DNA from 2 places in the Bacillus sp. JJ1566 genome. Region 2 is predicted to be linked to the other one. Evidence: riboswitches for the same ligand, from Rfam matches in the RefSeq annotation. Region 2 holds a riboswitch; the other holds the start of a gene.

Region 1 (16,594 bases), on a different contig from region 2:
ATTCGATATCTCTCATGAAGAGCTTGAAGCAACCAAGCCCGCATCAACTACCACATCATACACAAGCTATATGCTGAACGTTGCCCAACTCGGGGGTGTTGAAAATGTTGTCGCAGCTGTCCTTGCCTGTGCATGGAGCTATAATTTTATTGGGAAAGAATTGGCAACATGGCCAGGTGCCAAGGAACATGAATTCTATGGTGATTGGGTGAAGATGTATTCATCCGATGAATTTACAGTGTTAGCGGAAGATTGTATAAACCTAATCAATGAAATCGCAAGCGAAAAACCAGAACGAGATTTAGCAGTACTGGAAGAAATTGTTGTCAAAACAAGCCTGTTTGAATACATGTTCTGGGATATGGCGGAAAACATAGAGGAATGGCCAAGCATATGATTAATAAACAAACAATCGCAAAGATGAAGGATTCAGTTATGATAGTTAACACTTCGAGAGGACCTATCATTCATACGGAATCATTAATTAAAGGGTTACAAAACTCAAAGATTCTTGCTGCTGGTCTTGATGTAATAGAAGATGAACCTGTAACTAAAGAAAATAAAATTCTAGAGTTTGAAAATGTTATCTTAACTCCGCACGTTTCATTTAAAACAGAGGAATCAACCAGAGAACTTCATAGACGTGTTGCGGAAACGGCATGTAAAGTTCTTAACGGTGAATTACCTAACAATATCCTAAATAGAAGTTAATAGAAAAAGAAAGAGATAGAACAAGTAAGTTCCTTAATCTCTTTCTTTCGTTTTACTAGCGGACAAGTTTTCTGATAAACATCCCTATAATGAGTGTAATGAAAATTAGACCTATTATTCCTTCCTGACCTTCCATAAATCTTAAATAGACAATATTATATAAACTTTCTCCAATGTTAAAGAATCTTCCGATAGATAGATTGATTGAATTATATAGGGACTCTTGTAATGATGTTGATGGATTCGTATGTTCTCCACCTATAGAGTAGATGCCAGTATAGAGTAAGATAATAGCAATGGACGTTAGTATTGGGTTTAAAAGCTTAACTCCCCATCCTCCCATATAACCATAAAAAACTGCTTTCGAAATGGCACCTAATTTACTAAATAGATTTTTCTTGCTCAGTTGTTCTTTTATTCGGGCAAAACGCATTAGGTAAAAGACTGTATCCGCTTCATCGTACCTGTGATCCTCCTGAAAGGAATGGATAAATACGATTAGTGACTCACTGACCCTCGACCAAAGAACCGTTTCTGACTCTAGATGATTCCCGTTTTCACGTCGTTTAAAGAGAGGACCTATTAGTTTCTTATCTTTTAGAAAACTCCAAAACTCCGGATCATCAGAAATGATTTTACCAATTTCTGAGTCTTCCAACATAATTGATTTTGCAATATTTAAAGTTAGGCTTTTTGAGATTGTCGAAATTTTAATATCTATTTCTTTAATCGCACTATTTAAAATTGATAAAGAATTAAGCTCACTTTTAACTATTTTTACAGTTGTATCATCGGACTGTTCATCAACGATTACATCGCTAGCTTTTGTATTGTGAAGATTGATTTTTGCCTGATTACAGCCGTTAAAAGTCAAATTGGATAGAAATCGAGTATCAACTGTGTCAACCGAAGCACCATCCACCATCGGATCCCAATGAAACAGTACATTGTGGTGAAATATACAGCCAATAATAATTATGTTGGATTCTAGTTCTTTTATCGTTAGTGATTTATGAAAGACACAGTTTTCAAATATTGTGGAATTGGCTAGAGTTTTTGATATTTCAATCTTTCCAATAAACTCACAATCCTTGAAATGTAAGTTACCTTCAATAAAAAGTTCCTCTAATTTACTATCACTCAAAGTTTTTCCCGTAATGCAGGTATCATCTAAATAAGAGCCTGCCGATATAACCAACTGAATGGGATTAGGGGGGGCGATTTCAAGTAATTCGATTTGATCAAAACCATTCATGACATTACCTCTTTATTAATTAACATAGGGTGGACGGACAGTTGTAGTTCCGTGAACACTTGAAGATATTTGTTCTTTCATAATTGAGAGTTTTGCTGCCCCTTTTCCAACAGATTTTCGAAGATCCGTCAGTTCTTTTAAAAACAAGGCATCATTTTGAAATGATTGTTGATTCGGGTAGCATGCGAGCATGGATGACACAAGAAAGCTAGTCCCATAGGTAAGAGATTCTTCGATATGACGATCAGATCCCCATAATAAATCTAACGGTTGGTTTCTCCATGTTCTTAATGTTATAAGATCTTTTATGACATCTAATTCTTCATGACTTATTTTTAAACCATCTATTGGGATGCCTTCTTGTATAAGTTCAGTCACAACGGAAGGGTCAACGAATGATATTCCTGTTGTTTTTTTAAGACTGTATAGATAAATTTTCTTATCTGATGGGATTGAGTGGGTAAGCCACTTTAGCCTTCTTTTGTCATAAGGGTCGATTCTTTTATTTTCACTTTTTGGTAATAGAAGATAGCCTGTTACTCGATCTGTTGAAGTAGTAATAATAGATTTTTCATCTAATACATTGCTATATCCAAGAACTACATAAAGATGCTGATTTTTATTCAAACATTGCGAATAAATCTCAGTGAGTTTTATCCGCTCAGCAGTAGAAAGAGAGGAACCCTCACCGGTACTACCAAAAATAATCACACCATGTATTGGGTATACTGCCAGTCTTTCTGCGTAGCGTTGGTTAGCAGTCCAATCAATCGATAAATCGTTATTGAAAAATGTTAAAGCAGGAACAATCATCTTATTAATAATATTTGTTGATATACCGCTCAAGTTCTTTTACCTCCTCATCTGTAGTATGTTGCTGTTTGAGAAGTGCGATTAAGTTTTTTTCTGCACTTTCTAGGGTTTGTTCATTTTTAAAAATAATATCAAAGGTTTTCTTTAAATGAACTGGTACTAAATCTTTAAATTCTTCTGATGCAGCTTGAAGTCGCCTCTCTAATTCAGCTTGATTCCCAGGATGTCGCTTGTTAAGTCGTTGTTCTAATATGTTAAGAGGTGCCCAAACGAAAATCTTTATAACCTTGTCCTCTATTTTGTTTTCTAATTCATATAAATTTTCAATACGCCCCACGTGGATGATTGGTATTTTTCCATTATTAATGTTATCTTTTAGTACTTTTTGTGATATTCCGTAATATCTGTCATAACGTTGATGATATTGAATAAATTCATTTCTCATGATCATTTCTTCGAATTTACTTCTTGGGATATTTATATATTGGGACGAAGCTTGGTTATTCGGAATAACCCCGTCAATTCCTCTATGTTTTTGAAAGTGCCAAAATCGGTTATCGATTTTCGATAATCTTGCGGTTAAAGTATCTTTACCGGAGGCGGGGGGGCCACATACGAGTATGACTTTTCCGTCTAATTTTCGATCCATTTAATCAGTTCCTCCATTTGCTTACTAAAGGGTACTGAAGGTAATTCACGGTTATCAAAAACAAATAAATTCTGTTGGTCAATTCCCCATTGCAGTTTGAAATTATCAATACCTTCTGTATATTGATCCCAATGGAATAATTTCCATTTGTCTCTTTCAGCACCTCTTTGGATGATTCTTTTCCGTTCTGTTTCTCTATCGGATTCTACCCAAATAACTTTCACATCAATTTTACGCATTAATCTTCTTCCTACAAGAACTTCCTTTTTAATCCAATTAGTCATTTTTGCTTCGGAAAGGAAGGGGGCAGAGATAACGACATGATTACCTAGTCGAAGGTTCTCTTCCGCTACATTTAGAGAAATTAAGTATTCAAGCGGACGAACATGTTCCAAATAAAACGCTGATTCCCGATCATTAGGATCTTGATTAGGTGAACTTGTTTTTAAAAATTTTTCAGTATAAGGTCTTGTTAAGGTGTCTTTATCTATGTAAACATAGTTTAGATGTTTTGAGACTTGCTTGCCAACTTCAGTTTTTCCTGAACCTGCAACGCCAATAATCAGAACTAGTTTAGGCAATTGTTTTTCCATTTCTTATGCTTCCCCTTCAAATTGTCGTTTTACAAGATGGTGTGGATTTTCAAGTTTTTCTTTGTTATACTGCAAAGTTTGATATGTATCTTTTTGTATTACCACACCACCAGCCTCTTTGACGATCGCTTCTCCAGCAGCGGTATCCCATTCCATTGATGGGCTAAATCTTGGATAAAGATCTACTTTTCCTTCTGCAACGAGGCACATTTTTAAAGAGCTACCTGAGCGAATTAGTTTAACAAATCCAAACTCCTCTTTTGCTTTTTGAATAAACTCCTCTGTTTCTTCAGAAAAATGAGAACGACTTACAACTATATTTGTTGAGTCTCTATTTTCTACTAGAGGTAACTTATAAGCTTGGTTAATCCATTCGGTATCTGTATAACATTGTTTCATTAGCGAAAGACAGTTTGTTAATTTATATGCACCAATACCTTCTTTTGCAAAATAAAGTGTGTCCAATACTGGTACATAAATCACACCTAGAATTGGTTTTTGATTTTTGACTAAGCCGATATTAACGGAAAATTCACCATTTCTTTTAATAAATTCTTTCGTACCATCAAGGGGATCCACCAACCAAACGTAATCCCAGTCTTTTCTAACTTTATAATCTGGATGATCTCCTTCCTCACTAAGGATAGGAATCGTTGGGTAACTTTTATACAATCCCTCCTTGATAATTCGATGAGACTCTCTGTCGGCTATTGTTAAAGGAGATTGGTCTCCTTTAAGCTCAATTTCAAAATGGTTTGAATCATAGACTTCTAGAATACGTTTACCAGCAGAAAGCGCATATTCAATAATTTTTGATAATAGAATGTTTTGTTCGGACAGTTTAATCAACCTTTCTAGAGTAATTCTCAGAATAATAGTTTTATTCTATCATAATATTAAGTGTTTTAAAGTATAGTGTGAAGTTTATTTGAGTGGCATTTTCCATTTAATTATGGAGAACCCCACGTTCTGTCTTTTTTAAATCATGATTATGGGCATTTAATGGATGATTGGAAAATAAGATTAAATAAGTCCAATAAAATGAGGTGAATAAATGGATTATAATAATTTAAAATCAATCAAAGATTATGGATTTGAGGGATATATTCCTGTTAGTCAATTGATGCAAGATCATTCAATTATTCCCCATATTAGAGGGGTTTATATGGTGCTTTATACTCCAGATTATTCTCCAGAGTTTTTGATGGAGGGTACAGGTGGATTTTTTAAGGGGAAGGACCCTAATGTTCCATTAGAAGAGCTAAAAGATAATTGGGTAAATGATACGAAAGTAGTATATATCGGTAAAGCCGGTGGTGAAAAAAGCTCTGCAACTTTGAATTCAAGAATAAAACAGTTTTTAAAATTCGGTAGCGGAAAAAATGTAAGTCACTTTGGCGGGAGGCTGATTTGGCAAATAGAAAATATCGATGACTTGATCATTTGTTGGAAGGAACTTCCTGTAGATAATCCTCATGATGTAAAAAAACATCTAATTAAAAGATTTACGAAAATTCATAGAAAGCGACCATTTGCAAACTTGGTGGATTAAGAGGGGATGAAAAATCCTCTCTTTTTTTATCTATCCAGCTATCTAATATATTCTTTGATAGAACATAGTAGATGGTCTAAAGAGGGGCATTACTCAAGACTACAAACTCCCGTTAATCCAACTTGGATTATCGTCTTTTTTGTTGAAAGATTTTTGTTAAAAAATAGTAGAAAAATAACCTTTCAGGGTGTAAAATAAAAACCTGATAATTTTTCCAGTTTTAACTAATTAGACATCCATTTTGAAAAATCAGGAGGGACCAACGAACAAAAACCTATTAAATAATTGCTTTCTGTATTATATCAATCTATTTGTTTTAAAATTTAAACGATTGAAAAGGATTGATGAAGGTTGACAATGGATGCAACAAACGTAACTACTAATGAGCCAACGATTTTTAACCATATTGGCAATAAAATCACCACAGAGGATCGGGAAATAAAGATTGTTGCTAGGATGGATAAGCCATTAATCGTGATTTTAGGAAATGTGTTAAGTGATGAAGAATGCGATGAATTAATGAGGTTGTCAAAGGACAGAATGCATCGTTCTAAAATTAGCAATGCACAGGTGGATACGATGAGAACCAGTAGTAGTACATTTATAGAGGAAAGTGAAAATGTCATTGTTACGAGAATTGAAAAAAGAATTTCGCAGATTATGAATATACCAATGGAACATGGAGAAGGTCTTCAAATTCTAAATTACCAGATTGGGCAAGAATATAAAGCTCATTTTGACTTTTTCACTACTAATTATAAATTAAACAACCCTAGAATTAGTACGCTTGTCATGTATTTAAGCGATGTGGAGCAAGGTGGGGAAACGTATTTTCCTAATCTAAATTTTTCAGTATCTCCACAAAAAGGGATGGCAGTGTATTTTGAGTACTTTTATAATGATCCAGCTTTAAATGAGTTAACCTTACATGGTGGGGCACCTGTTATTGTTGGTGATAAGTGGGCTGCAACACAATGGATGAGAAGGAAAAGAGTTAAATAAAACATTTTTTAAGTGAGAAGCATTATTTTGCTTCTCATTTTTAATCTAAAGTATTAAAAACTGTATCTTTGATTTTTTATCCGTCAAGGATTCAGAGTGACAAAACCCTGTTTTCGAAATTATCCGATTTTTTCGTTGACAACCTATTGCCAATTCAAGTAAGCTAATATTATTCAATAATACTAAATTAAATACGATTTTCTCTTATCAAGAGTCGGGGGAGGAACCTGGTCCGTAGATCCCGCAGCAACCATTACGATGAATGTAATAAGGTGCTAATTCCAGCAAGCTTATGCTTGAAAGATGAGTGTGGATGTACATAGTGCCTCTTCCTCAACGGAAGGGGCTTTTTGAATTTCGTAGGCTTAATTCTATCGGAAATCTAGAGTACTCATTTTAAAAGGTGGGAAAATTTATCCGAAAAGTCGTATTTTATTTGGTGAAAAATAGTAAAGGGAGAGATTTACGATGACATTAACAAAAACAGATAGCTTGTACAAAAAAGAATATTTCGGTAGACTTCCAGAGTTGAAACAGTATGCACCAGAAACGTTTCAAGCGTTCATCAAGTTTGATAGTCAAGCATTAGCAGCAGGTAGACTTTCTGTAAAGCAAAAGGAACTAATTGCAGTAGCGGTAGCTCATATCACGGGTTGTCCATATTGCATTGATTTGCATGTTGGGAATGCGAAAAAGAATGACTCGACAAAAGAAGAAGTAGCAGAGGCTATTTTTGTGGCAACAGCATTGAAGGCAGGTTCTGCTTTAGCACATGGGGTGAATGCACTCAACGCCTATGATGGAAATGGCGATGAAGAGCTATATAAAGCAGCGTATTTTCCACGACTGAAGGAATTTGCTGAATTAAATGGTGATGCATTTAAAGCTTTTATTGATTTTGATACGAAATCTCTCAAAGCACAAAACTTAACAGAAAAGGATAAAGAACTAATTGCAGTGGCAAGTGCACATACAACCGGATGCGCATATTGTATTGACCTTCATACGAAAAACGCTAAAAAAGCGGGCGCCGATTTGGAAGAAATCACAGAAGCGATTTTCGTTGCAGTTGCTTTAAAAGCAGGATCTGCGTTGGCGCATAGTGTAAATGCACTTAATGCTTATGATGAGAAGTAATCGTAACACAAAAATTTCAAAATCCTATTGACAAAAAAATGAAAAAAACTTAAACTTAAAACAACTATTTTGTATAACAAGATAGTTGTTTTTTTAACTACTATCTTGTTTAGCCAACTACCTAAGAAAATCATTATTTTTTTGGTTTGCTATCTTGTATAACAAACTAGAGGAGGAAGTATAATGAAATGTCGATAAGAAGCCAATTATTAAAGGGAATTTTAGACGGATGTGTTTTAGCTGTGATTGAAAAAGAGCCGATTTATGGTTATGAGCTTTCACAAAAACTGCTGAATATTGGATTAGCTGATGTAAGTGAAGGAACAATTTATCCCATATTATTGCGGCTCCAGAAGAATGGGCTGATTCGGGGAGAAATGAGACCCTCTGAATCAGGACCAAATCGAAAATATTACTTTTTGACAGAAAAAGGGCATGAAGCAATAGAGGTCATTTCCGAAGAATGGGAACAAATTTCAAAACCAGTGAATGAATTACTGAAAGGAAGGTAAGGTTATGCTATCAGCGAAAAGTGAGGCATTTATAGACAATCTCAGAATGTACTTAATAATGTCTGGAAAAAATGATCAAGAAATCAACGAATTAATCGAGGAATTATCGGATCATCTCCTCGAAGTAGAGAAAAGCGGGAGGAGTATTAATGATATTATTGATCAAACACCTGAACAATATATGGCTTCCCTAAAGCAAGAGATGAAGACAGATTTTAAACAACTTGTAAGATTCCTTCCAGTCTATTTTCTTGGAGTGATTACCTATTTCCTTATTGGCCCTGCAATAAGAGGTGAGTTTGAACTAAACATTATACAAGTTATTGGAATACCAATTTTAGCTGTGTTGGGGCTTGCGATTTATGTTTACTTTTTACAGAATGCTGGTCGAAAGCAATTCTCCAAGAAGAAGTTTTTTATTGGGGGCATGATTGCGAGTGCGCTTGTAACAACGTTAGCCATTCTTATCATCGTTGTAAGTGGTATATTCGTTAAGCCGTTTTTTATAGGGGACACGACAGCAGAGGTTATTGTCATTCTGATTTGCAGTGTTTTTTTTATTGGAACAGCACTTTTGAGTAAAGCGTGGTTTCTCATTTGGATACCAGTCTTCCTAATTATTCCTGATCTTTTTACCCGATTTACGAGCTGGAGTATTGAAACAATCCTAATGATAAATATGGCTTCTTTTGTATTGATGTTTGTCGTCATCCTTTTAAATATCTGGATAGTAGAAAAAAAGAAAAAGAAGTTGGCTTGAAAAATGGATAAAGGGGCCATTCCCCCAGCATTCTAAAGTATGACTAGGGGACTGGACTCATATTTAGATTAAAATATATATAAATAGTTAAAGAAAATAAGAAAAAACATGATTCAAAAGGAGAATAGCCTTGCAACTCATAGGAACATTTATTATTTTGATACTTACGATTATCTTGTTTGTTAGTAATCGATTTCGGGTTGACCTTGTAGCAATAGTAGCGTTACTTGCGTTTGTTATTTCGGGAATATTAGAACCAGAGGAAGCTTTAGCTGGGTTTTCCAATTCGGTTGTTATTATGATAGCAGGATTATTTGTGATTGGTGCGGGTATATTACGAACGGGTCTCGCACAAATGGCAGGAAATTTATTATTAAAATGGTCCGGAGACAGTGAAAGAAAGCTATTTTTCCTTTTACTAAGCATTGTTGCCTGTATTGGCGCCTTTATGAGTAATACTGGAACGGTTGCTTTAATGCTCCCTGTTGTTGTAAGTATTGCTATTTCTATTAAAGAGAGCCCATCAAAGTATTTAATTCCATTAGCTTATATTGGAAGTTTGTCGGGATTATTAACATTAATTGCATCTCCACCAAACTTAATTGTGAGTCAAATATTAGTAGACTATGGTTTTGAAAAGCTAGGATTTTTCCAAATCACCCCAATTGGTGTGATTGCAATTATCGTTGGGATTGTTTATTTATATGTAGTAAGAAATACTGTCATACCAAAAAATAAAAGTAAAGGTAATTCAGGTGATACATACCAGATTTCACCAAAACAGCTAGCTGAGGATTATCATTTAGGAGGTAATCTCTTTCGGGTAAAGGTTGAAAGTGATTCAAAAATTGTCAATTCCCCATTAGCAGATTTAAGTATTCCGAAGAGATATCAAGTGTTTATTTTAAAAATAGAAAGACAGGTAAATGAAGGATTACGTATTTTACCACTTACTTATCAAGAAATGGCTGGTCCAAATAGTATTCTAAATGCGAATGATATTTTATTTGTTCAAGGCTCTTTTGACAAAGCGAACCAATTTGCAAATGAGAATGGATTAACGGTTATAAAAGAAAAATCTGAGGCCGATTACCTCGTTTCAAAAGAGCTTGGAATGGTTGAGGTTTTGCTAACTCCACATTCAAGTTTCGTTAATAAAACAATTGCGAGTATAGATTTTAGAGAGAAATATAATTTAAATGTGATTGGGATTAATCGTAAAGGTAACTATGTATTTAGTAATATGCTAAAATATCCTCTTCGCTTTGGTGACGCGCTACTCGTCCAGGGAGCTTGGGATGATATTGAGCTATTATCAAAAGAAATACAAGATGTAGTGGTTGTTGGGCAACCAAGAGAATATGCAAGTAAGGCGTCTGCAAATGGAAAAGCTCCGATTGCTGGTGCGATTATGTTGTTCATGGTATTACTTATGATTTTTGAAATTTTTCCAGCTGTTATTTCTGTCATAATTGGTGCAGTTTTAATGATAATAACCGGTTGTTTGAGAAATATGGATGATGCCTATAGTGAAATGAATTTTGAAAGTATTGTAATAATTGCAGCAATGTTGCCAATGGCTACGGCATTAGAGAAAACAGGTGGTATGGAACTCATATCAAACGGAATTACAGATTTATTTGGTGGGTTTGGTGCAATAGGGGTGCTAATAGCGGTATACTGGCTTACGATTATCTTTGGCCAAGTGATTAGTAATACTGCAACCGCTGTATTGTTTGCACCGATCGCTATGAATGCATCCATTGCAATGGATGCTAATCCTTATACATTTGCTATGGTTGTAACAGCCGCGTCAGCTATGGCATTTTTAACACCCTTTTCTTCTCCAACAAATGCGTTAGTCATGACAGCAGGAGGGTATAAATTTTTTGATTTTGTAAAAGTCGGAGTTCCATTACAGGTAGTTATGTTCATAGTCATGATTATTGTGATTCCTCTGATTTATCCACTGTAAAAAAGATGGAATATACGGAAATAATACGAACTTGAATAGAAACAAAACAAGAGTTGTTCTGTCAAATACTCAAATAAGTTGATTGCACCGCATCCGCGGTGCTTTTTTGCTTTTTAGTAGGGGAAAATCTATTTGCCTAAATTTTCTTTTGGGAAGGCGATCGTGCCCCCCATCTAGACAGAATCTTATTCTTGTGCAAATTTGGAGCATACATAAATCTAAAGGAGCATGTTTGCTTATGTTTGCATTATCCACCATGTCAACTGCCCTCAGGTAGTATTATCCCAAAATATCCTTAAATATCCAGTGATATGGCATTTGAGCAATTATTCTAAAAAGATATACAATTTTATATGACTTTGATTTTTGTAGTAATATTTAAATTTTTTAAAAACGTTGAGGGGGTATTTTAGTTAGATGATGAAACGATTATTAATTTTATTTTTAGTATTATTTATGGGAATAATGACCGCTTGTGGTGCAGGGGAGGAAGCAGGTGGGACTACCGGGAAAAATAAATCAGGAGGTTCCAGTCTTGATGAGCTCAAAGAAAAAGGAACCGTTACAATTGGATTTTCGAACGAAGCACCTTATGCCTATCAAGATCCTAAAACGGGTGAATTAAAAGGAGCAGCGGTTGAGATTGCTACTAAGGTCTTTCAAAATATGGGAATTAAAAATGTAGAAGGTCAAATCGCTGAATGGAATCAACTCATTCCAGGGGTAAAAGCAGGAAAATTCGATGTTATAACTGCAGGAATGGCGATTTTACCGGAACGTGCTGCGCAAGTGGACTTCGGTGAACCAGAAATTCAATATGGTGAAGGCTTAATTGTTGAAAAAGGAAATCCATTAGAACTTCATAGTTACACAGATATTGCGGATAATCCCGATGTCACCGTAGCCGTCATGTCTGGTGCTACTGAAGTAGAGTTCTTAAAAGAGATGGGGGTTAGTGAAGACCAAATCCTTGAAGTAGCCGACATTCCAGCCACTTTCTCAGCCGTGCAATCAGGTCGAGCTCAAGCGACAACAGGGACTGAAATGACAGTAAAAATGGCTTTACAATCTTCAAATCAAAATGCGTTAGAATTTGTTGAAGATTTTGAGCAACCAGATATTAAAGGCGTTCCAAGCTATGGTGCAGCTGGGTTTGCCCAAGGTAATGATGAGCTTAGAGAAGCTTATAACGCAGAGCTTAAGAAGCTTAAAGAAAATGGAGAGATTCTTGATCTAATTACACCATCTGGTTTTGGTGAAGGTAACCTTGTTCCAAATGACTTAACAACCGAACAAGTAATCGAAAGTTTAAAATAACACGGGGAAGGATGGATAGGTCTCCCAGTTGGGAGACCTATTTTTTACCCCAAATCCGCGAGATATATGCAAATCTGTTGTTATAGCGCAAATCTGTGATATAAAGCGCAATTCCAGGGAGTTAAAACGCAATTCCGCAAAATAAAGCGAAATTCATGTGGTTTAAAGCGCAAATCAACTAGTTAAAGCATAAAAACGAGGTGAGTCCAATTAGTCAAATAGGTGAAATATTTTCAATACTACTTAAAGGTCTTAATATCACGATTCTTATTTTAGTTACTTCCGCATTTTTCTCATTTTTAATCGCATTTTTAGCGGGGTTTGGTCGATTGGCGAAGAATATCTTTATAAGAAAATTTACTGGTTTTATCGTAGAGATTTTTCGTGGAACCTCTTTAATCATCCAGTTGTTTTGGTTCTTCTACGCTCTTCCGATTTTGTTCGGAATTGATTTAGGTTCCGAATTTTGGGCTTGTGTAATCGCGATTTCAATGAACTATGGTGCATATATGTCGGAAACCGTACGTGGTTCGATCCTCTCCGTTTCCCAAGGCCAAACAGAAGCTGCCGTTGCTCTGAATATGTCACGCTTTCAACGAATGAGGATTGTTATTTTACCTCAAGCAGTCAGAATGATGCTTCCCGAATTCGGTAATTATCTTATTCAAATGTTGAAGGCAACTTCACTCATATCACTCGTTGGCTTGGCTGATATTGTCTATAGAGGTCAACTTTATACAAATACCAATCTTGCTTCAACGCCGACAGTTTACTTATTAATACTTGTCTTTTATTTTATTATCGCCTTACCTTTAATCGGTTTAACAAAGTGGGCGGAAAAGCAATCATCGAAGGGAGTGGCTAGTGAATAATGTGGGATTGGGATATGTTTTTTGGAGCACTTCCATCGGTTTTTAAAGGGATGTGGGTCACCCTTGGTGTGACAATTGCTTGTTATCTTTTTGCGATGGTGTTCGGTTTTGTTTGGGTATTTTTAAAACGAATACCATTAAAACCTTTTCGGTGGGTTGTGTCTTTTGTTCTTGAGTTCATTCGTTCGACACCGCCGCTCGTTCAATTATTTTTCTTGTTTTTTGGATTACCAATGGTTCCATATGTTGGAGTGAGCTTAAGTCCTTTAACCGTTGCTGTCCTCGGTCTTGGTATTCACTATAGCACGTATATTTCTGAAATCTATCGTTCTGGAATTGAATCTGTTGATAAAGGACAATGGGAAGCCTCGATTGCTTTAAATATGGCCGCTAAAGATAAGTGGATAAAAATTATCCTTCCGCAAGCGATCCCTCCGACGATTCCGATGCTAGGGAATTACCTAATTATCATGTTCAAGGAAGTACCTTTGACATCGACAGTAGGTGTTGCAGGTATGCTGCTCATGGCTGAAAAATTTGGTGCAAGACATTGGGCATATTTAGAACCATATACATTAGTGGCCATTTTCTTCCTATTATTAAGTTATCCTTCAGCAGTCCTGATTAAAAAATTAGAACTAAAACTGAATCGACGATTTGACAAGAAATCTCCAACTGGAGCCAAAAAATTAGAAAAGGGAGTGGCAATCGATGGCTGAGCCGATTGTAAAATATGAAAATGTGATAAAATCTTTCGATGAGGTGGATGTCTTAAAGGGGATTGATTTAGATATTGCACCGGCTGAAAAGATTGCTTTGATTGGACCAAGCGGGTCTGGAAAAACGACGATTATTCGGTTATTAATGACATTGGAGGAGCCAACTTCGGGCGTTATCGAGGTAAATGGGCAAAACCTTTGGCAAATGGAGAAAAAAGGTGAATTAGTCAGAGCGAATGAAAAGCATTTAAGACAAATTAGAGGCGATATCGGGATGGTATTTCAGCACTTTAATTTATTTCCACATATGACCATTTTAGAAAATTGTATGACTGGTCCAATTCATGTGAAAAGTGAATCAAAGGAAGAGGCTAGGAAGAATTCAATTGAAATGTTAGAAAAGGTTGGTTTAGGTGATAAATTAGATAATTATCCAAATCAACTTTCTGGTGGTCAAAAGCAACGGGTAGCGATGGCACGCGCCCTTGTGATGCGTCCGAAGGTTATGCTGTTTGATGAAGTAACCTCCGCACTTGACCCAGAGCTTGTTGGTGAGGTCCTAGAGGTGATCCGAGAAATCGCTAAAGAAGGCGAAATGGCCATGGTCCTTGTCACGCATGAAATGGACTTTGCACGAGATGTCGCCGATCGAATTATCTTCTTAGAAAATGGTGTCATCGCGGAACAAGGGACACCTGAAGAGGTATTAGAAAATACTGAAAGCGAACGTCTTCAGCAATTCCTTAGTCGTTTCCGGTCTTGAAATTCATGGAGTCCTCCACAAAACTCACTGCATCATTTTATTGATACTAGGTTTGCAATACACCATATAAAGAAAGTTCAATTCGTTTGAGCTTTTTCTTATTTGTACTTAGATTATCTATTTATGTACTGAACATTGGATAAGGTAACAAGTATTCAAAGGAGAAAGTTTAATGTTTTTTAATAAACTAAACAATCAGATAATTTTAAGTGTATAATAAAGGTGAATGTACAATTTTAGGAGTGTGGGGAAGGAGGGAATTTTTTATGCTGTTTATGCTAATTGTCAAGGCCACGAAGAATTCGGAAGCTGGAAAGCTCCCGAGCTCAGAACTCATTGAAGCCATGACGAAGTACAATGAGGAATTGGTTAAGGCAGGCGTGCGGGTTATGGCTAAAGGACTTCATCCAAGTTCAAATGGGATTCGGATATCATATCCGATACCAGGGGAAAAGCCGGTGGTTACGGATGGTCCATTTACGGAATCGAATGATTTGGTTGCTGGGTTCATTCTGATTGATGTGAAGTCGAGGGAAGAAGCCATCGAGTGGGCAATGCGGATGCCGGATCCGCAAGGACATGGTGAAGGTCAGATTGAACTACGTCAAGTATTTAGCTAATTATTGGTTGGGGCACTTGTTTCTTATTCCGCTAAAGGGTACAGGAATTAAAGAGAGCAACTGTTACCATACCGTTGCTCTTCACTTGTTTGAAGTATTCCTGATGGAACTCTTTTCTTGGTATACCGATTAATTGTTCCAATTTGGGCCACGGAACTGTACACAAGCCCCGACTACTTCCTAAATTCCTTTTGTAAGTTTTTCGGGGATAGATTATATTCCTTTTTAAAGAGTCGATAAAAGCTGGAGTAATCCTGAAAACCGCATTTTGTAGCAATTTCTTCGATTGATAGTTCATTTTGCTGAATGAGGGCAACGGCGGTTGCAAGCCTTTTTAATAATACATATCGATAAAAGGGTACCTTCATGTGATTCTTAAAATAATGAGAAAAGTAATACTTGTTTAAATGAAAATGACTTGATACATTGTCTAAATTCATTTCTGGATCGGTCAAATGTTTATCGATGTATTCGATAATTAAATTTAGGCGTTGATCTGCATCACTGCTTTTACTGTTTTTTGGCTCACTGCTCTCTGGGTTTAAGATAATTTGCATTGCTTGAAATAATAAATAATGTAAAGCAAAGGAATAAGCGTCACTATTCACTTTTATACGATTACTTATTTCTTGGTAAAGGGAGAGAACTTCCTTTAAATTTTTGGAGTGGAGATGGACGACATAGGATCCCAGAGTTTTATGATAGATGATACTATCACTCATGTCGGGAGAAATCGATAAGAATTCAGCCAATAATGATTTGCTGATGGTCGACACGATTCTTTCATAGTTGTCGAAATCACTTACTTCTGCCTTATGTACTGCATATGGTGGAATGATGACAACATCCCCTTTGGTTAATGAGTAAATTTGTCCTTCACAAAAAAATTCACATTCCCCCCCTAAAAATACGAGAACCTCCATTGCGTCGTGACTATGCAAGCGGAATAAAGGCTCAATTTCAGAATAATTCTCTAAAGATTTGTCAGGCTTTCTGACCCATTCATGTGATTGATATTTTTTACTCCAATAATAAACCTCAAAATCCTCATTCAATACAGGCATAAATGTAGATTCTTTCATAAAGTGCTCCTTTTTAATAGCAAGATATACAATATTATAAGCAAAAATAACAATTTTTTTCATATGATTCATTGTTATTATAGCAATATAACAAGAATTAATTAATTCTCAGATGAAATGAAAGCCTTACCTAAGCACAAACTTATGATAAATGAAAGCCCTGTCTTTGGAGATTATATTAGATGTACTGATATCTAGGTTAGTTGATCTGTTATACGTCCTTTTATTCCTCTAAGATGAATAAGAAATTTCATTTACAGCT
Region 2 (16,594 bases):
GTTATTCCAGAAACACCCGTTATTATTGAATATTCATTAACGGAAAAAGGACATACGATGGAGCCCATTTTAAGGGAGATTGAAAGATGGTCACAAGAATGGGTAAAACCAGAATAGAATAGAAAAGACACATAGTAAAAGGGCTGTTCCAAACGTCATACAACGACAATTGAGAACAGCCCTGTTTTAGTTTGTAGGATAGTTCGAACTCCACTCATTATTTATCTTTATAATTCTTACTTAGATTTCTTATGATATAGATCAACCCTAACATTGAGAGTATTGTTAAAATGACCTTTCCTTCTGTGGTCCAATTCGTTACTTGATTCACTGAATATGCTTCAATAAGTAGGGCTGGTATCTTTCCGATTGAGCTTGCAAAAAGAAAAACGATTAGACTAACCTTACCCATTGCGGATGCGAAGGTTACTAAACCTGATGGCATAAAAGGTAATAATCGCAAAGAAAGGATTAGAAAAAAGGCTTCCTTCCCTTTAGTCCCAAGGAGTTTAGATACAAGTGGATATTTATCCAGCTTTTTTCCTACATATCTTTTAAAACCCTTTCGGTATAGCCAAAAAGAGACAATAGCTCCTATAGTCTCTCCTAAAAAAGAAATGAAGGTTCCCTTCCAAAAACCAAAGACTAGTAGGTTTGCAGCAGTTATAAAAACACTGGGAATAAAGCCAAGGACGCTGATTATTATATTAATCAGCAAACTGACTACAACAGCGAACTCTTTATAGTTAACTAGAACTTCCACTAGCCAATCCTGCATACTCTTCCTCCGTGTCCATTGACCACCTCTTAAAATACGAGACGAACCTTTATTTAACTAAGCTACCTTTAATGATAAATTCAAATTATAAATTCGATCGTTTTGGCAGTTCTTTCAGCAGCAGATTTCCCCATGATTTGCTCAACAAGATGTAGTGCCATATTTATTCCTGAAGAAACTCCGCCAGAGGTTATGATATTGCCATCCTGCACTACTTTTCTGTCGGATAAAACGTTAATCTCAGGATACTTTTCTTGTAGCAATTTTAAAGCTAAATGATGGGTGGTTGCCTTCTTTCCATTTAGCAAGCCAGTTTCACCTAATATGTATGCTCCAGTGCAAACTGAGCATATGAAATCAATGCCTTTATGAGTAATAATCCACTCTATGATTTTTTTGTTTTTAGCTACATCCTGTACTGCTCGTAAGGGACCACCTGGAATTAGTAGAATATCTAATTCTGGACTATTATCAATGCTAAAGTCTGGCTTTACCTTTATATCCGAATGAGTTTTAATTTCTTCTCCTGTTTCCGAAAGAGTATATACTTCGAATGGTCTAGTTGGTAGTAAATGTTTTTTGTATAGGGTTAATGCTTGTTCAGCTTTGTTTTTAGCTGTTAATGATAACACCTCAGCAGGACCAGCAAAGTCTAAGACATCCACATAGTCAAAAAGTAAGATTCCGACCTTTCGCTTTTTCATTTCCAATCCCCTTTATCCGAAACTATTTTTTAATAATTTCATCTTTACCCCCATCCCATGAACAGAAGCATTTATATAACTGACATTTTTATGTTTTCTAAACCATAACGATTAATAAATTTTGAAAATTGTTCTCTCTTCTTGCCATGTTCAGCATAAATCGTAATTAACTTTTCAACAACTTCAAAAAGCTGTTCTGGGGTTAGCTGCTCCAATAATAAAGTGCCTGCTTTGGCATCTTTTCCTTTCGCTTTTCCGCCGATATATAAATCATATGCGTCTTTTACTTTCATGACGCCAATATCATTTACTAAAGGCTCACCACATCCAACAGGACATCCTGTATAGGCTGGGCGAAGCGTAAAAGGAACCTGTTTTCCGGCAATTCGATTATTAAGTTCAATCGCTACAGGCATCCCTTCTTCTTCTGCACCTTTACAAAAATTACAAGTTCTTAAGCTTTTTACAAAATTCCCTACAGGGTAACAGGATAAACCGACTTCCTCAAATTTTTCTTTCACCATTTCAACTTTACTTTCTAGTACTTCTATATAAAGCTGTTGGAAGGTTGTTAACTCAAGTTCATCGCCATCGTTTAGGTACTCAGCAATGACAACCAGTTGTTTGGCATTTAATTTTGCACCAAATGAAATTCCACCATTCACAGCCAATTTAACCTTTTTATCCGTTTGATCCATCCCATTCTCACATCCTACTATGGGGCAAAGGGACAGGTTCAATGTCCCAGATTCAAATGAATGTGGGTCAAGGCACCTGTCCTAATCGTCCCTATATTATTTTAATTTTACTCGTTGTAATCGTAATGCGTTTAATACGACCGATACGGAACTGAATGCCATTGCTGCACCTGCTACCCATGGTGCAAGCAATCCTACTGCAGCAATTGGAATCCCAATGGTGTTATAAGCAAAGGCCCAGAATAAGTTTTGCTTAATATTTCGCATTGTTTTGCGACTCATTAATATTGCATCAGCAATACTATTGAGGTCACCACTAATCAGTGTAATATCTGCTGCTTCCATTGCAACATCCGTACCTGTGCCAATGGCCATTCCAATATCTGCACTAGCAAGTGCTGGTGCGTCATTGATGCCGTCCCCGACCATTGCCACTTTTTTACCCTGTTGTTGTAATTTTTTCACTTCCTCTGCTTTGCCTTCAGGAAGTACTTCTGCAATAACCGTATCAACGCCTACCTCTTTCCCAATAGCCTGTGCTGCGCGCTCGTTATCACCTGTCATCATAATGACGTGAATACCCATATCATGTAGGCGTCTTACCGCTTCTTTAGAAGTATCTTTCACGGTATCCGCTACGGCAACTAGTCCCGCATACTGTCCATTAATACCCGCTAGCATCGCTGTCTTACCGTCGGTTTCAAGTTTTTCCATCTCAGGTAAAACCGATTGGACATCAATTCCATATTGCTGCATAAGTTTACGTGTACCAATAACAATCCCTTGGCCTGAAACCGTCGCAATGACACCATATCCCGGAATCGCTTCAAAAAATTGAACATCCCCAAGTTCGATGCCTTTTTCCCGGATCCCCTCAACAATCGCTTGTGCGAGTGGATGCTCAGATTGTTTTTCAGCTGCACCGATTAATGATAAAAATGTCTCTTCATCTTGGGCATCTGCTGTTAAAACATCCGTTAAAACTGGTTTACCATGGGTTACAGTACCCGTTTTGTCGACTACAACTGTATCAATACCCTGGGTTTGTTCTAAATGCTCGCCACCTTTAAACAAAATCCCAAATTCAGCTGCGCGACCAGAGCCCGCCATAATCGAGGTCGGCGTTGCTAAACCGAGTGCACATGGACAAGCAATTACAAGAATAGCAATTAACACTTCAAGTGCTGGTGTAAACTCTCCCGGACTAACCCATATGATCCATACTAGGAATGTAAGAAAAGCAATTCCCACTACGATTGGAACAAAAATACCCGAAATTTGGTCAGCCAAACGTTGAATGGGCGCTTTCGAACCTTGTGCGTCCTCTACTACTTTAATGATTTGGGCTAGTGCTGTGTCACGACCGACTTTTGTTGCTTTCATTTTAATGAAGCCATTTTTGTTAATCGTTGAGCCATATAAGACATCACCTGACGTTTTATCTACTGGTAAGCTTTCGCCTGTTAACATCGATTCATCAACAGCTGTTGTTCCCTCTAGTACCTCACCATCAACAGGGATTTTTTCACCCGGTTTCACTAAAATGGTGTCACCTATTACGACTTCTTCTAACGGAACTTCTTTCTCAACTCCATCACGCACAACGATGGCTGTTTTTGCCTGAAGTCCCATTAATTTTTTAATCGCTTCAGATGAACGACCTTTCGCTCTTGCTTCAAATAATTTACCTAAAAGAATCAGTGTGATTAGCACTGCACTTGTTTCAAAGTAAAGGTGTGGCATCTGGTCCGTTCCGGCTGTTACAATTGCTTGATACACACTATAAAAATAGGCTGCTGAAGTACCCATAGCAACGAGGACGTCCATGTTTGCACTTCCATTACGTAGTGCCTTATAGGCTCCTACATAAAACTGTTTCCCGATAATAAATTGTACCGGTGTTGCCAAGATCAGTTGAATCCAAGGATTCATTAAGAAATCTGGAACATATAAAAACGATGTAAAGGAAAAATGCCCTACCATCGTCCATAATAATGGTAACGATAAAATCGCTGAAAAAATGAATTTTCGTTGCTGATCTTTAATGTGTTTTTCACGATAGTCTACTTGTTCTTTATCCTCTTGCTTTTGGTGTGCACCGTAGCCTAACTTCTCTACCTTTGCAATAATATCTGCAATTGTTACCTCTGATGGATTAAATTCAATGGTTGCTTTTTCAAGTGCTAAATTTACGTTTGCAATTGAAACACCTTCCATCTTGTTTAGCCCTTTTTCGATGCGTGTCGAACACGCTGCACAGGTCATCCCTGTAATTTCAAATTCTGCTTTTTGTTTCACTACACCATAACCAAGTGCTTCGATTTTCTTTTCAAAATCTGCTTCACTCAGTTTTGATGGATCATATTTAATCGTAGACTTTTCAAGTGCTAGGTTAACGGATGCCTGCTCAACGCCCTCCATTTTATTTAACCCTTTTTCAATACGTGTCGAACACGCTGCACAAGTCATCCCTGTAATTTGAATGCTCGCTTCCTTCAACTTTCTAGCTGCTGCTGCTTCGGTACTCATGATCTTCCCTACCTCCTTTATACCTCCAAGGGGTATATTTTTTCGAAAATGAGAGAGTGCTATGGAAGCACTCTTACTCTACGTCATATCCTTGATCGTCAATTGTTTCTTTAATTTTATCAAGAGATACTTTGGATTCATCAAACGCTACTTCAACCAAAGCTTCATCTAATTTTACCTTTACTTCACTAACACCTTCTAACACGCCAACGCTACCTTCTACAGCCTTTACACAATGTCCGCAAGACATTCCGTGTACGTTTAATGTTACAGTTTGCATAATTTATACTCTCCTTTTAAAAATATATGATGATCCCCGATACTATATAGGGGTATAAAAGCTTTAAAAAAAATTATTTTTTCATTAATTTTTGGATGGTAACAACTAATTCATCTAAAACTTCATCGTCACCTTCCGAAAGGCGATCTACGACACAGCCTTTTAAATGACCTTCCAAAAGAATTTTGGCCACACTATTTAAAGCTGATTGGGTTGCCGAAATCTGGGTTATAACATCATCACAGTAAACGTCTTTTTCAATCATTCCCTTAATGCCTCGAATTTGACCTTCGATCCGGTTTAAACGATTTGACAAATTCTGTTTCACATGTTCAGGATGATGACTTTTACGTTCAGATGTACCACATTCTGAATGACAGTTTACTTCTTCAGCTTTGTTTTCCATAGCATAACCTCCTAACTTGATTTCATCTTAACATACCCCCAAAGGGTATGTAAAGTAGGAAGAGGTTCCGTTTTCAAAAAATTTATTATGGTTCACAAACTAGACACCGTTTGTTCAATTATTTCTTATGCTGCGCACTTTCCATTTACAAATACTTAAAAAATAAGAAAAAAGGATGCTCCAAAGAAAATCTTTGAACACCCTCTTTTACTTATGATCTATATAGAGACAAAATAGTTGAAATGAATAGTAGTCCTGTTCCACAACCAAGTGAATAGACCATTACTTGAAAAGTAAATTGTTCCTTCCATTGAATAAGGTCTTCATTGGTTGCTATCTGTTTTTCAACCTCCAACATAGCTGTTGACCTATTTACCATTGAATCTTTCATTTTCGTAAATCCTGATAAAAACAGATCTAAAAATCCGCTTCTCGTTACATAAAGGACCGCACCTAAAAGTAATGCTAGTAAGCCCGCTAGAAAAATTCGATTAATCATGATCATAGATTGGAAGTTATACAAACCTAGTGCTTTTACTATTCCAAAAGCAATAATAACCAACACGACGGACCAACAATACTTTTTCAACGTAAATGTCTCCTTTTAAAAGAAATCCCTATTCCTTTGTTGCAAATCGGAAATCAGGTTTTGTAAGTGGATCAAATCGAATACCGTCTACATTACTCTTTACAAGTGAGTTTTGTGAAGAGAAGTAAATTGGAATGATTGGCATATCTTCCATTAGAACAGCTTCCGCTTGATGTAATAGCTCATATCTCTTTGCTTCATCTTGTTCAATTAGAGATTGCTCTAATAACTGATCAAATTCTGGGTTGTTCCAATTGGTAAAGTTACTTGAGCTTTTACTGCTATATAGATTTAATACTGGATATGGATCAAGGAAGTCTCCAACCCAGCCCATTCTTGCGATTTGGAAATTCTTTTGTTTAAATGTATCAATATATGTTTTCCATTCTTGATTTTCCAATTCTACTGTTACACCAAGGTTTTCTTTAAACATTTCTTGAAGTGCTTCTGCGATTTTCTTATGGTTTGCTTCTGAATTATATTTTAATGTTACTGCAGGCAGTTCAGTCCAGCCTTCTTCCTTCATTCCTTCTTCTAGTAGGCTTTGTGCTTCTTCTTTATCAAACTTGTAATACTCATCTGCATCATCTCTAAAATCATTTCCAGTTGGGGCTTGAACTCCGTATGCTACGTAACCGTAAGCAGGCATTTCTCCACCTTTTGAAATATGTTTCGTGATGGCTTCACGATCAATGGCTGATGCAAAGGCTCTTCTGATTTTTGCATTATTAAATGGTTCTTCCTCTACATTGAAAGAGTAAGTGTAAACACTGAACGAAGGATTATTATGGTATTCCTCGCTGCTTTTTTCCTGCTCGATGGCATCTACTTGAATCGATTCTACTAAGTCAAGCTCACCAGATTTGTACATTTGGTATTCAGTTGTTGCATCTGCGACCATTTTGAAGGTTACTTTCTCCATGGTGATGCTTTCTTTATCCCAATAAGAATCACTTTTTTCAATTACTAGTTCATTATTGTGATCCCAACTTACTAATGAGTATGGTCCGTTTGTTACAACTGTTTCTGCTTCTGCAGCCCAGTCTTCATTCGCTTCAACTACCTTTTGGTTAACCGGCATGAATCCTTGGCCCAGAAGTACTTTAGGGAAAAATTTAACTGGTGTATTTAATTCGACTACTAATGTTTGATCATCAGTTGCTTTAATTCCTACATCTTCTACAGTACCTTTTCCAGTGTTATATTCTTCAGCACCCTTTATATAGTAGAAACTTGATGGGTCATAGGCAGCTGTTTCTGGATTTAACACACGTTTCCAAGCAAATTCAAAATCCTTTGCTGTTAACGGATCTCCGTTCGACCATTCTACACCATCACGAATGGTGAAGGTGTATGTATTTCCATCCTCAGAAATATCTACTTTACTAGCTGTTCCTTCAACAATATTTCCTTCTTTGTCATACATGTATAATCCTTGATATAAATTATCAATCACCCAAAATGAGGTCGTATCTGATGCAAAAGCCGGATCAATTGTATAAGGCTCTCCACCAAGATTTAACGTTAGCTCCTGTGCTACATTCTCTTTTGAATCTCCACTATTTGTATCGCCAGCTTCTTTATTACCACATCCGGCAATAATTAAAACCAATAATGTAATAAAAATCAATGAAACTTTTTTCACTTTTTGTTCCTCCCTTTCTTTTTTAATGTAAGTGACAAGCTACCCAGTGTTCCGCCTTGATTTCCTTCCACTCTGGCATCACTTCCCCACATTTCTCCATTGCTTTAGGACATCTAGTTCTAAAAGGACAACCAGATGGCGGATTTAATGGACTAGGTGGATCACCCGAAAGCACGATTCGCTCCCGAGTTCCCCTCAATTTCGGTTCCGTTACAGGTATGGCCGATAATAATGCATGTGTGTAGGGATGAAGTGGATCTCGGAACAATGCATCACTGGTCGTAAGCTCTACCAATTTCCCCATATACATCACACCAATACGATCACTGATATGTTTCACCATGGCTAAATCATGGGCAATGAATAAATAGGTCAGTTCATTTTCCTTTTGCAAGTCTTCAAGAAGGTTAATCACCTGTGCCTGAATGGAAACATCTAGTGCCGAAATCGGTTCATCCGCTACGATAAATGAAGGATTAAGTGCCAATGCCCTAGCAATTCCGATTCTTTGTCGTTGCCCCCCACTGAATTCATGAGGAAATCGCTTCGCATGGTCAGCATGTAAACCAACCTTTTCTAGCAATTCTATGACTCTTTCTTTTCTCTCTTTTCCTCGTAAAAGCTTATACGCATCAATCCCTTCAGCAATAATGTCGCCGACCTTCATTCTTGGGTTGAGAGAGGCGGTTGGGTCTTGAAAAATCATTTGCATTTGCCTACTTAACTCTTTTTTCTCTTTACCGTTAAGATTTGAAATGTTCTCACCGTTAAAGAGCACATTCCCGGAGGTTGTTTCATAGAGGCCGACAATCGTTCGCCCAAGTGTAGACTTCCCACTGCCACTTTCACCAACTAATCCGAGCGTTTCTCCTTTTCGAATAGCGAAGGAAATTCCATCGACTGATTTAACGGTTTTTCTTTTGCCCATTTTAAAATGTTTTTTGACTTCCTGAACCTCTAAGACATACTCAGACAATGTTATTCCTCCCTGCTGCGATCAATTCTTCATGCTTCGGAGCTCTAGAATCATTCAGCCAGCAGCGAGCCTCATGATTTTCCGTGAACATTTCCTTTCCTGGCATATGTTCGAGACAAACTTCCATAGTAAAAGGACAACGAGCCGCAAAGGGGCATCCCTTAGGAGGGTCGAATAGGTCAGGTGGAGAACCTTCAATCGGAACTAATCTTTCCTTTTCATTACTCTCATGCTTTGGTACTGAATTTAATAAACCCCATGTATACGGATGTTTCGGGTTTTCAAATATTTCTTCCACCTTACCACTTTCAACAACCATGCCGGCATACATAACGGCTACTCGGTCAGCAACCTCTGCAACGACACCCAAATCATGAGTGATGAGCATAATCGAGGTGTTTCTTTCTTTCTGTAGCTTTGTTAATAATTCTAAAATCTGCGCCTGAATTGTAACGTCCAATGCGGTCGTAGGTTCATCGGCAATAATTAAGTCAGGATTGCAGGCTAATGCAATCGCAATGACGACCCGTTGTCTCATACCTCCACTAAATTCATGCGGATACTGAGAATAACGGTTTGGAGCATCTGAAATTCCAACAAGCTTTAGTAACTCAATCGTTCTTTGTTTGGCTTCTTTCTTTGACAGCTTTTTGTTTCTTATCAGGACTTCATCAATTTGACTGCCTACTTTCATCGTTGGATTGAGAGAGGTCATTGGATCTTGGAAAACCATTCCAATTTCGGATCCACGTATATTTCTAAATTCCTTCTTGTTAAACTTTGTTAAGTCCTGGCCTTTAAATTGAATCCTTCCCTCTTTCACCCGTCCATGTTGGGAAGGAATCATACCCATAATCGCCTGCGCCGTAACACTCTTGCCACATCCGCTTTCCCCAACAACAGCAAGTGTTTCCCCACTCTTAACATGAAAAGAGACACCTCTTAGGGCATGGATTTCACCGCTTGATACACGGAAAGAAACCTTTAAATCTTCTACTTCCAATAAATGATTCAATCAACACACCTCCTTACTTTTTAGATTGAGGGTCAAGTGCATCCTGCAAACCGTCTCCAAATGCATTAAATGCAAACATAGTTAGTGATATCATCAGTCCTGGAAAGAATAATCTCCACCACTGACCACTAAGAACAACTCCTAGCGAATCATTCGCCATCGTTCCCCAACTAGCTGTAGGTGCTTGTACACCTAATCCAAGGAAGCTTAGGAATGATTCTGCGAAAATCGCTGATGGTATCGTAAAAGTTAAATTAACAATGATAATTCCAATCATATTTGGCAGTAAGTGCCTGATAATAATTTTTGCATGTGAAGTTCCGAGCTTTTCAGCAGCTAAGACAAATTCTTGTTGTTTTAATTGAAGAATTTGACCTCGAACAATTCTTGCCATCCCGACCCAGCCGGTAATCGATAGGGCTATAATCATTGTTGTAAGCCCCGGTTTCATGATGACCATTAATAAAATGACGACTAGTAGATAAGGAATTCCATACAAGACTTCAACAATTCTCATTAAAAAATTATCAATTCGGTCACCAGTTTTTCCTCGACCAGCCATGTATCCGGAAACTCCACCTACAAAAACTCCAATCATTAAATCGATAATAGCAGCAACAATTCCGATCGTTAGAGAGATTTTGGCTCCCGCCCACGTTCTTGCCCAAACATCTCTTCCAAGATCATCTGTTCCAAACCAATGCTCACTAGATGGGGGTAAATTAGTCTGTGTTAGATGCTGTTCACTTGGGCTATGCGGGACCATATATGGTCCAAAAATCGCTAAAAGAATAATCACCGCTAAGAGAATGAAACCAAATACAGCCATTTTGTTTTTGGCAACCTTCCTAATGACTTCCTTTCCATAGCTCTCATAAGGTCTAGCCATTTTTTCGCTATGTAGGCTCTCCTTATTAGCTGGACGAAATAGATGGTCAATGTTTGTTCGTGGTTGTCCCATTAGGAATCACCTCCACTTGCGATTTTAATTCGCGGATCTATAACTCGATACAGTAGATCGATAACAAATAAAGTTAATATTAAAATAGCACTATAGAAAATCGTAGTACCAAGAATAACTGGATAATCTCGATTAAAAATACTATCAACAAAATACTTTCCAATTCCCGGTATTGCGAAGATTTTCTCAATCACAAACGTTCCAGTAATAACGGAGGCAAACAAAGGTCCAATGAATGAAACTACCGGAATTAAGGCATTTCTTAAGCCATGCTTGATGACGATTTCCCAAGTATGTAGTCCTTTTGCCTCTGCAGTTTTAATAAAATTTTGATTGAGAATTTCAATCATGCTAGCACGGACAAACCGAGTAATAATGGCGATTGGACCGACAGCCAAAGCAATCGTTGGCAAAATCGAGTGGCTCCATGTTCCCCACGCAGCTACTGGTAACAGTCCCCATTCAACTGCAAAGTACTTGATTAAAAGAGGGGCCAGTATAAAGTTTGGAACAGATATTCCGATGATGGCAATAAACATTGAAGCGTAATCCAAGATTCGGTTATGATTTAAGGCTGCGATAACCCCTAATCCGATTCCCATTACAATTGCAATAATAAGAGATTGTATTCCTAGTAAAGCAGAAGGTCCAAATCCATCCGCGATGAGACTATTAACATCTCTAGATTTTGATTGAATAGAGGGACCAAGATCAAATTGTACGAGATCCTTTAAATAGAGAACATATTGAGTCGGTAACGATTTATCCAGATTATATTTTTCTCTCATATTCTGGACAATTTCCTCCGGTAAAGCTTTGGCATCAGACGCAAATGGATCTCCCGGAATCAAGTGCATAATGACAAACGTTAGGGTGACAATGATCCATAACGTGACAATCATCGTAAAAAGTCGCTTGAATAGGTATAACATATTAAGGGTCTTCCTCCTTCTTTTTGAAGAATAATTGATTTTGAACTAGTAAAGTACCTATTCGAAAATTCCATCTTTTTTATCAATAAAAAAATCCTCTTCATAGAAAGAAGAGGATTGATATCACGAAATCAACTCTTCTTATCTACCAGACAAATGTAAATCTGATGGAATTGGCACAGTATTCAGGAGAACCTGTTGCCGAGGTTTCAAAGGGCCATGTCCCTCCACCTCTCTGGATAAGAAAGTATTTATAAAATTTAAATTAACTGATATATTAGTCTTGCTAAGAATACATCACGTCAAGATTTTCGTCAATCAAAAAATACTAAAATAATAATTTTTAAATATATTTATTATTTTCTAAATAATAAATCAGATGTTTCCCCTCAAATAAACAAACCAACGTATAGTAAAATCCTATTCTAAGAAAGTGTTTTCATCTCTTACCTTAAAAAGCAGACCCTTAGCCCTAGCGTTGTAACGATTTCACGCTCGGGCTAAGGGTCATATATTCGGGACCACGAGAACCGTCCCCTTGGTTCCCATCGGTTCATTCTATTCTGTAATTAAACCATAAGCAGAAATGTTCTTAATTCTTCGAGACACAAGCATGGAGACAACGTAGGCTACTATAAGGATACTTACACAAAGCATTAGAACAGTTGGTAAATGAATCACAAAGTCTAAACGTTTGACTCCTGCACTTGAAAGTAATATTGAAAGCATAGGATTCGTGAAAAAGTAGCCCAGCACGCCACCAATTGCAACACCTGTAATAATTACAGGCAGAAAACTAATGGAGATTTGATTCATCAGTTGAATCGTTGAATAGCCGATTGCTTTCATTACACCAAACTCTTTCTTCCGCTTAATAATCATCGTTTTGATAACTAGGTACAGGATCATCACAACTACTACAACGGTAATTGTCAAAACCATCACCATAACAGCAAACACTGCAGCAGTGTACATTCCTGTTTGGCTCTCTATATTTTCATCGATATCCAACGTTCCAACTATAGAGTCCCCGTACTTACTCTGGACATTTTTGATAAAGTCTTTATTGGAAATACCATCTAGATATACATAAAGGGTTGTGCCTTTATAGTCAGCTTGTAATTGCTGCATTCCGTCCATCGTTAATGCGGCTACCTGTCCTAAATTACCAATTGATTGACTAAGTCCTGTTACTAAATAACTTTTTACTTCAGTCCCATATTCTACTTCAACTGTATCTCCAATACCTTTATTAATTTGATTAGCTACAACCCATGAGATCGATATTTCATTTTCATACTTTGGCTGTCGCCCTTCATAGACAATATTATTCTCTAGATGGTTATAATCATCAGTCACATTTGTATACACGGTTTGACCATCAATTTGTGTTGTAATTAAGTCGAATATATTCACTTTCCTGACATTGTCCATTTGTTCAATATCGCCCAACAGTTCATAAGTATCTGTATCTGGCATAACGGTAACCATTACATTTGACGGTTCTGAACCGAATAAGTTAACAAACGCGGTTTTATCTGAAGCAATATTGTAATAAAGGACCATGGAAAATACCGAAGCAAACGTTAATGCAATAATGATTACAAGAATCATCATATTTTGCTTTGCATTTGCCAGCATCGATTTTATCGCAAGTAAAAAGTGCAAACCACCTTTCGCTTTCTCTAAAGGGAAGTAATTTTTTCTAAAACTATGAGTTCGAATTCCTCCACGAAGTGCAGCAACAGGTAGAATCTTTCGTATACGTAAGGCAGATAGTAATGTAACGATTACAACACAAAAAACAACAACGAAAATACTGACTAGATTTATAATCATGTCAAAGCCTTGATGCCAAATTAAACCAGATAAAGATGAAATAATCCCACCTATAAAAGGCATTAGACCATATGACAATCCAACTCCTACCGCACTTGCACTTAAGGCAATTATGATAAACTGCAGGATCATTGATGAAAGAATTTGCCCGCTTGTATAACCTATCGCTTTAAGGGTTCCGATGTTTGCCATTCCATCCTCAATGCTATTTGAAATGCGAAATCGAATGACAATTAGTGATACAAGCACGATAATAGCCGCAAAAAAGACTAATATGGTCGCCACGATGTTGATGGTCAATGTACTTACACTTTTCACCAATTCAATATCTAATCCCCAAATATATGAAGTGGTTTCACCAACAACAGATTGCGGAAATTCCTTCGTGAAATCATTTAACAGCTTTGAAGATTTCGTTTTGTCATCCATCAACGCAGAAATAATCATCCCTTTTGATTGTTCGTCTAATTTGTCCACCAATGCTTGATAGGATCCCTCTGGCAGCATAAATTTCATAACTCCAATGTTACTTGTCCCCATTATCGTTGTTTCTAAGAATCCAGCAATTCGATATTCATAGTCCCGATCTTGATAGGTAAGGATAAAATTGTCACCTAATTGATAATCCCCGTTTGTTTTAAAACTGTATGGCACATAAATATCATTGGTACTTGGTGTATCAAGCTTTTCAATCAACTGTAGCGGTCCAATACTGCGATTATGATCTGCATTAAAAATAGCGACACTACTATTTAACTTACTATTACCAAGTTTAAATGTAGCAAGGCCGATCATGACAATCTCTTCAGTTTCTGTCTCTGTTACACCAGAATAGTTCATCAAATACTCATCGTAAGTTGGCCGATAACTAGCTTGATCCATCATAATCGTTACATGGGGGTCTTTTAATTGTTTAACTTTGTTATCAAAAAATGGATTTATTTGTGTAATGACCATTAGGCCAATATTAAGTAGCAGTGCCGCAACTAAAATAAAGATAAATAAAGAAACGGTAGCCGATTTGCTTTTCCTAATATTCGCCACTGCTAGATTCATAATCTTCACCTTACCACCCCATTTCTGCAAGGAAATGTTTTAACTTTTCATGGCGTTCGAAATTTTCATTTTCACTGTATGTACCTAGCAGCAAGTCACCGCAAATGACACCATCTCGCAAATACAGAATTCGATTTCCACGCAAGGCCGTTTTCATATCATGAGTTACTAAGACAATACTTTGTCCATTCCGATTTACATTTGTGAATACATCCAAAACACTATCACTTGCAGTTGAGTTTAATGCTCCGGTTGGTTCATCTGCAAATAAAACCTTTGGATTGTTAATGATGGCTCTAATAATCCCAACCCGCTGTGCCTCACCGCCCGACAGTTGTGCAGGAAATTTAGACCACGAGTTTTCATTGATTCCTACTTGTATTAATAGTTCTTTCGCCTTTTTAACAAGTTCGCGCTTATTTTTATTAACTAAAAGACCACTCGCCAGTACATTATCAAGTACGCTCATGTTATCTAGTAAATAAATTTGTTGGAAAACAAAGCCACAATTCTTTCTTCTAAATATCGCAAGTTGATCATTGTTTAATTTGGCTATGTTTTTTCCAGCAAAATTAATTTCACCTAATGTCGGTTTATCCATCCCGCTAATTGCATACAGTAGCGTGGATTTCCCAGATCCTGAACTACCCATTATGATAGTAAAATCCCCTTCTACTAAACTAATATCTAGATTTTTTAATACATGCTGCTGAATTCCCCCGCTAGAAAAGGTTTTACACAGCTTTTCCGTTCTAATAATTGTTTTTGTCATGATTTATAGACATCTCCCTTAATTAAATGTTTTAACCAAAAGAAAAAAGACCGCAATATTGATTACAGTCTTATCATACAAAATGAATTCTTATTAAATCTTTGTGCAATTCTTAACTATTTCTTAATTATTATGCAAGCTTAATTTTTAAAACTGCTGTAAACCCATCTTTTCGGTTGTAACAGCTAATTTGGCCATGCATATTTTCCATGAAATACTTTGATATAAAGAGACCAAGGCCTGAACCGTTCTTACCTTCAACATTTTTCCCACGATAATATTTATTGAACAGGAGAGGTAATTCTTCTTCACTCATTCCTGGTCCATAGTCTCTAATCTGGAGTTCAAGATACCCCTGATTGATTTGAGAGGTAATCGTAACCTTTGTTCCTGCATATTTATATGAATTACTTATAATATTGTCGATTACCTGTTGCATTCGCAGGGGATCCGTTAAAATAATACATGGTGGAATTGGATCATAAACGATTTGTTGATCAAAATTGACATTCTCAATCATATCAATAAGCACTTGGCTCGATTCCTCAGCTACCGTTAATTTTAACTGCTGCAATTCCTCTAAGGTGGCGTGAAACATATCGGTAACAAGTAAGTTAACCTGCTCTGCTTTTAAGTAAATCGTATTTACTTGCTTGATGACCTTATCATCCTTTGCTTGCAAGAGCATTAATTCACAAATTGCTTTGATTGAAGCGACAGGTGTCTTAATATCATGACTTAATGTGGCAACAAGTTCTTTCTTACTACGATTCGACTCGTACTCTCTTTGACGTGCAGCATCAAGCTCTTCACGCAATAAATCAAAGCTTTCCGTGAACGCACCAAAATAATTGTTCCTCTCCATATTTAAAGGTATATCTAGATTCCCTCTTGCCACATTCGTTGCGAAATTTTGAAGCTGCTGAAATGGTCTTAATAACGTTCTATTAATATAGATAAGAAAAAAAATACTAACAATCATTAATAGACCAAATATCAAACTTATGGTTGTGACTAGATCATTTTTCATATCTAGTACTAATTCTTGTTGGTTATTACGGATAATTAACTTCCCGACAATCACGTTATTTTTCTCTAAATCTATGAAGGTATCTCTATTTTTAACTGAGTCGTATGTATCAATAAAAGAATTCCCCGGTGTTTGATAAATCACGTTTTCCGACTGGTCAATTATAAAAAAGGGTTGTTTTATGTCACTGTTTTGAAACGTTTCTTCACTTACTTGTCCCCAATTTTTTTCGACAGTTTTAACCACATCATTTATGGCAACTAGATCTACTTCTGAAATATGATGATTCTTAATAACTAGTACGGAGATGACGATACCTGCACTAAAAACAACCAGAATCATCACAGTTAGTAATTTTATTCTCATTGGTTGGTATCCTCTAAG

The links. A riboswitch is a leader RNA that binds a small molecule or an ion and turns the genes downstream of it on or off. The one in region 2 is predicted to bind S-adenosylmethionine.
Region 1: another riboswitch for S-adenosylmethionine. It lies ahead of V7112_RS11705 (carboxymuconolactone decarboxylase family protein); the one in region 2 lies ahead of V7112_RS17825 (ABC transporter permease).

The regions. Positions count from the first base shown of each region.
Region 1 is NZ_JBALOP010000025.1:196,569-213,162, forward strand. It holds gene tenA (thiaminase II) at 1-397, shown strand, start outside; gene V7112_RS11665 (NAD(P)-dependent oxidoreductase) at 436-711, shown strand; gene V7112_RS11670 (hypothetical protein) at 767-1,966, opposite strand; gene V7112_RS11675 (dihydrodipicolinate synthase family protein) at 1,982-2,812, opposite strand; gene V7112_RS11680 (hypothetical protein) at 2,784-3,428, opposite strand; gene V7112_RS11685 (AAA family ATPase) at 3,413-4,021, opposite strand; gene cysQ (3'(2'),5'-bisphosphate nucleotidase CysQ) at 4,025-4,870, opposite strand; gene V7112_RS11695 (hypothetical protein) at 5,076-5,573, shown strand; gene V7112_RS11700 (2OG-Fe(II) oxygenase) at 5,931-6,575, shown strand; SAM riboswitch class I at 6,777-6,885, shown strand; gene V7112_RS11705 (carboxymuconolactone decarboxylase family protein) at 7,044-7,712, shown strand; gene V7112_RS11710 (PadR family transcriptional regulator) at 7,901-8,224, shown strand; gene V7112_RS11715 (HAAS domain-containing protein) at 8,229-8,984, shown strand; gene V7112_RS11720 (SLC13 family permease) at 9,109-10,959, shown strand; gene ehuB (ectoine/hydroxyectoine ABC transporter substrate-binding protein EhuB) at 11,377-12,276, shown strand; gene V7112_RS11730 (amino acid ABC transporter permease) at 12,486-13,148, shown strand; gene ehuD (ectoine/hydroxyectoine ABC transporter permease subunit EhuD) at 13,148-13,867, shown strand; gene ehuA (ectoine/hydroxyectoine ABC transporter ATP-binding protein EhuA) at 13,860-14,630, shown strand; gene V7112_RS11745 (YciI family protein) at 14,897-15,250, shown strand; gene V7112_RS11750 (AraC family transcriptional regulator) at 15,424-16,332, opposite strand.
Region 2 is NZ_JBALOP010000047.1:19,429-36,022, reverse strand. It holds gene V7112_RS17885 (winged helix-turn-helix transcriptional regulator) at 1-117, shown strand, start outside; gene V7112_RS17880 (TVP38/TMEM64 family protein) at 218-778, opposite strand; gene V7112_RS17875 (DJ-1/PfpI family protein) at 859-1,482, opposite strand; gene V7112_RS17870 (nitrite reductase) at 1,554-2,180, opposite strand; gene V7112_RS17865 (heavy metal translocating P-type ATPase) at 2,277-4,709, opposite strand; gene copZ (copper chaperone CopZ) at 4,783-4,989, opposite strand; gene V7112_RS17855 (metal-sensitive transcriptional regulator) at 5,063-5,395, opposite strand; gene V7112_RS17850 (DUF3899 domain-containing protein) at 5,607-5,984, opposite strand; gene V7112_RS17845 (peptide ABC transporter substrate-binding protein) at 6,013-7,629, opposite strand; gene V7112_RS17840 (ABC transporter ATP-binding protein) at 7,652-8,605, opposite strand; gene V7112_RS17835 (ABC transporter ATP-binding protein) at 8,598-9,620, opposite strand; gene V7112_RS17830 (ABC transporter permease) at 9,634-10,581, opposite strand; gene V7112_RS17825 (ABC transporter permease) at 10,581-11,513, opposite strand; SAM riboswitch class I at 11,652-11,759, opposite strand; gene V7112_RS17820 (ABC transporter permease) at 12,072-14,408, opposite strand; gene V7112_RS17815 (ABC transporter ATP-binding protein) at 14,419-15,180, opposite strand; gene V7112_RS17810 (HAMP domain-containing sensor histidine kinase) at 15,311-16,576, opposite strand; gene V7112_RS17805 (response regulator transcription factor) at 16,573-16,594, opposite strand, start outside.